DNA from 2 places in the Sinorhizobium sp. 22678 genome. Region 1 is predicted to be linked to the other one. Evidence: riboswitches for the same ligand, from Rfam matches in the RefSeq annotation. Region 1 holds a riboswitch; the other holds the start of a gene.
The links. Region 1 has a riboswitch for cobalamin ahead of ACTJKL_RS28860 (energy-coupling factor ABC transporter permease). Riboswitches for the same ligand answer to the same signal wherever they lie in the genome.
Positions count from the first base shown of each region.

Region 1 (2,199 bases):
CGATGGGGGCGGCATCATCTCGGAATCAGGGGGGCGGATTGCCGCTTTCGTCGGGCTGGTAAATCGGCAACGTCCTTCTGCAATCCGAGATCAGCTCTCTCACTTTTTACGGTTTTCCGATAACAGTGCCCACCATCCCGGCTATCCGCGTCTCTACGGCAGACAGATGCTGCATATCTCCGACCACCTCATATCCGAGCTGGTTAAATGCGACGAGGAGCCACGGCTTGAGTCTGAGGTCTGCAATTTCCGTGCCCATGCCTGAAAATAGATCGGGTCAAAATCGCAGCGCCCAATCGCATGACCGGTTTTGCGAGCCAGGCGTATCGGACCGGGGTTACCGGCCAAGTCCGCCGCAGTTCGTGACGTACGGCGCAAGCGGTCCAGCCCGCTTGCGCCTAAGGATGCCTATGGCGTTGATCTTGTTCAGACCGCCTGATGCAATCTAATATTGAACATAGGACCGCGACTGTAGCGGTCGAGCGCCTTTGCACCGGCGAGAACACCCAGATCGATCAGAGGCTCCAGCAGGATAACGCCCATATAGGCAACACCGAAGGAGCTGACGGCCGCGAGGTTTTCGACGCTGAAGCCGTGGCCATACAGGGCCCAGAAGGCGACCCAAGCAACAATACCACTCTGATAGGCCGTGGAAAGCGCCAAAGCTTGCCCGTATGTCAGGTCCACATACGCGGTCCGGGCCGGAATGATCCGCTCGGCGAACAGACTGACCGCCCAAAGGGGCACCAGCAATGTTGTTACGTTCATGCCATATTGCGGCAAATCAAAGGGTGCAAAGAAAAGCCCTTGAAGAAGCAGCCCGGCTGCAAGGCCGATCGCGGCGGCGCCTGCACCAAACAGTAGAAGAAGGGTTGATCCGAGGATAAGGTGGACTTCCGAGACGCCTACAGGATGGTGCGGCAGAACTTCGAAAAAGCAGAAGACCAAAGCCGTTGTGACGACACTGCGTAACGCGAGCGCGCCCGCACCACCGTCGCTGCGAATACTGTCAGTCGCCAACTTGGCGGTGAGCCCGAACGCCCCTGCGGCAGTGGCATAACTCAACATAATTTTGGCGCCGTCCACGACGCCCGGTTCGATATGCATGTGCTCTCCTTTCCGCACCCACCGTGCGGCATGGCAGTTGTTGAGGCGTAGCGCCCAAATCTGATGGCAGGTCTCCTGGCTTGCGGGTCGTAGCTTGGTCCGCCTTATCAGCCGATCCACGGCCAATGGCATCTCTGGACTTTGCTCGCCGCTCACAGTTGCGGGGGCAGCCACGGTTTTGGCCCCCTAGGGGTCGTCCTCACCGTATTCCCTTTTCATCCGCCTTCCCTCCAGTCGGGCGGAACCATCATCTGAACTGTTATGCTCGCGCCGGCCAAAACACAATGAAGAACGTTCGAAAGCCAGTGCTGTCAAAGGTCCCGCATTTGTCCGCTGGGCTATCCGTTCTCCACCTTGCGCCGAAAGATGATCACGCTCTGCTTAAGTCCGAAAGAAGTGCAAGAGCCTAGAAGCGGCTGCAAAAGCCTAAGTGCGCGAGCATCAGAAATTCTCCGGCATCGTCTGAACATTTCAAATCACGGCGACTCGATTGCCGGCAGCTCTTCGACGCTCGGCTGAGGTCTCGCGCCGGCTAGCGCCTTCACCAGTTCGGCCTTGGAATAGGTCCACACGACCGAGCGCCAGGCGAAGAGCGCGTCTGGCGAGATCCGTGCAGATTCAAGCGGGCTAAGCCACACTGCTTAATGGCGGCCGGCGCTCGTCCAGCCTAAACTGACATTGGTCGCTCTAGCCCCTCGCAGGCGGCCGGGAGGCTCGTCACCGGCCGCAGCCCTTGACGAGCCTCGCCATCGATCCACATTGATGGAAATGGGACTGAGACATGGACGATAGCGAACCGAAATGCGCCGGCCGAAACGAGCCGGCTTCTGGCCTCTCGGATATCGCGGCGCACTGCGCGGCTTCAAATTTGATGGACTTTGCAGCGCAGCTCGCAGGCCTAGCCGAGGACCTCAAAGCCCTAGCAGCAAGGCCTATCAAGCCCATACCGGCGCTTGCCGACCCCGACGATCAGCATGAAGGCGAATTCCCCGGCATCATCTAAAAGTCGAGCCCCAAGACAGTAACGCGGCAACAAGCACGTACATGGTAGCTCATCCCCGAACATGAGCTCAGCGGTTCCTATAGGCAACC
Region 1 is NZ_JBQEMS010000032.1:3,457-5,655, forward strand. Features, by position in the region: gene ACTJKL_RS28860 (energy-coupling factor ABC transporter permease) at 427-1,107, opposite strand; cobalamin riboswitch at 1,156-1,371, opposite strand; gene ACTJKL_RS28865 (hypothetical protein) at 1,889-2,110, shown strand.

Region 2 (2,199 bases), on a different contig from region 1:
AGCGGGTGGAGGATGCCCGTGCGGTCGTCGCTGCTTGCGACCGCACTTTCGGTCGTGTCGACGCGCTGGTCAACGCAGCGGCGATCACGGATCGCGGCACGATCCTCGACACCAGCCCGGAACTCTTCGACCGGATGTTCGCGGTCAATGTGCGGGCGCCATTCTTCCTGATGCAGGAGGTGATAAAGGTGATGCGGCGGGAGAAGACGGAGGGCACGATCGTCAATATCGGTTCCATGTCGGCGAAGGCGGGCCAGCCCTTCATCACAGCCTATTGTGCGTCGAAGGGGGCGCTGGAGACGCTGACCAGGAACACCGCCTATGCCGTCCTGCGCAACCGGATACGGGCCAACGGCCTCAACATCGGCTGGATGGCCTCGGAAGGCGAAGACCGCATCCAGCGCGAATATCACGATGCGCCGGCGAACTGGCTGGAAAAGGCGGCGGCGAGCCAGCCCTTCGGCAGGCTCGTAGATCCGGCCGAGGTCGCGCGCGCCTGCGCCTATCTCTCATCGGCAGAATCCGGCCTCATGACGGGTTCCGTCATCTGTTTCGATCAGTCGATCTGGGGGGCCTATGACGCCTCGCCTCATCCGGAGGCACCGCTCTGAAGCTCTCCTCTTGCTCGCCTTGCGTTTCGAGGGGAGCTGTGGCCATATGCCGCCGTCAGGTGCCCGCGAAATGCGGGAGAATCGGGAAGCCGGTGCAGTTCCGGCACGTGCCCAACGCTGTGACGGGGACGTTCTCGCCAGGTTGGTCTGAATCTTTTCAGACCTTTGCCACTGAATCTTCACGTGATTCGGGAAGGCGGCGCGAACGGATGATCCGAAGTCAGAAGACCGGCCTGGCGAGATAGACCGGCCCCGCGCGGACGGCGGGAGGTTTCCGCATTGTTGGGGATCGAACGATGCTGCCTGACCAGAACGGCTGCCTTGCGGCGGCCGGAGCTTTTTCGCCGGACGAGCGCGCCGCCGTCTATCGTGCCATAGAGACCCGCCGCGACGTGCGCGACGAATTCCTGCCCGAACCACTGCCTGAGGATCTGGTCGCGCGACTGCTCGCTGCGGCGCACCAGGCGCCGTCCGTCGGCTTCATGCAACCTTGGAACTTCGTGCTCGTTCGTCGGGACGAGACGCGGGAGAAAGTCTGGCAGGCATTCCAGCGCGCCAATGACGAGGCCGCAGAGATGTTTTTCGGCGAAAGGCAGGCGAAGTATCGCTCGCTGAAGCTCGAAGGCATTCGCAAGGCGCCGCTCAGCATTTGCGTGACCTGCGACCGGACGCGCGGCGGAGCGGTCGTCCTGGGCCGCACCCATAATCCGCAGATGGATCTGTACTCGACCGTTTGCGCCGTCCAGAACCTCTGGCTTGCCGCGCGCGCCGAAGGGGTGGGCGTCGGCTGGGTCAGCATTTTCCATGAGAGGGAGATCAAGGCGATTCTCGGGATTCCGGAGCATATCGAAATCGTTGCCTGGCTTTGCCTGGGTTTCGTCGACAAGCTGTATCAAGAGCCGGAACTCGCCGCGAAGGGCTGGCGGCAGCGCTTGCCGCTCGAAGATCTCGTTTTCGAGGAAGGCTGGGGTGTCCGTTAGATCACGATGTTAGGGTCGATCTAAGGCCTGGTGATACTCTGGATACCCGACGCGGCTTGTTCGATACCCTCATTCCTGTGCTTGTCACAGGAATCCAGCCAGACCAAGTCCTTGGGCTGAAAGAACGCTTCCCGCGCCGCAGACGCGGCGCTGCTGGATCCCTGTGACAAGCACAGGGATGAGGGTCGAGAGGGTGCGACCCCTCGGCGCATTTCATAAACCGTGAAGATAGCGAGGCGGCGCAGAAGCTCCCGCCCGTATACAGCGTCCCGCTTCGCTTCGATGTAGTAGCCGCACATCCCCGGTCCCTCATTCCTGTGCTCGTCACAGGAATCCAGCCAGACCAAGTCCTTGGGCTGAAAGAACTCTCCCGCGCCGCAGACGCGGCGCTGCTCTCATCCCTGTGACGAGCACAGGGACGAGGACGGAGGAGAGATTGCAGTCCTCCGAAAAGTTTCCCACAGCGCTGCGCATCTTACCGGACGCGCAAAGGTCGCTGCTTAACGGGCTCTGGATCAAGAAGATGCGTGCCATTCTCGCGGAATGCTCGCAACGGCGCCTGTCAATTGTCCTGCAGCGGCTGGTATCGCGGCCCAAGCGGATGCTTG
Region 2 is NZ_JBQEMS010000024.1:65,509-67,707, forward strand. Features, by position in the region: gene ACTJKL_RS26310 (SDR family oxidoreductase) at 1-611, shown strand, start outside; cobalamin riboswitch at 652-862, shown strand; gene bluB (5,6-dimethylbenzimidazole synthase) at 908-1,591, shown strand; gene ACTJKL_RS26320 (DUF2865 domain-containing protein) at 2,154-2,199, opposite strand, start outside.
Region 2: another riboswitch for cobalamin. It lies ahead of bluB (5,6-dimethylbenzimidazole synthase); the one in region 1 lies ahead of ACTJKL_RS28860 (energy-coupling factor ABC transporter permease).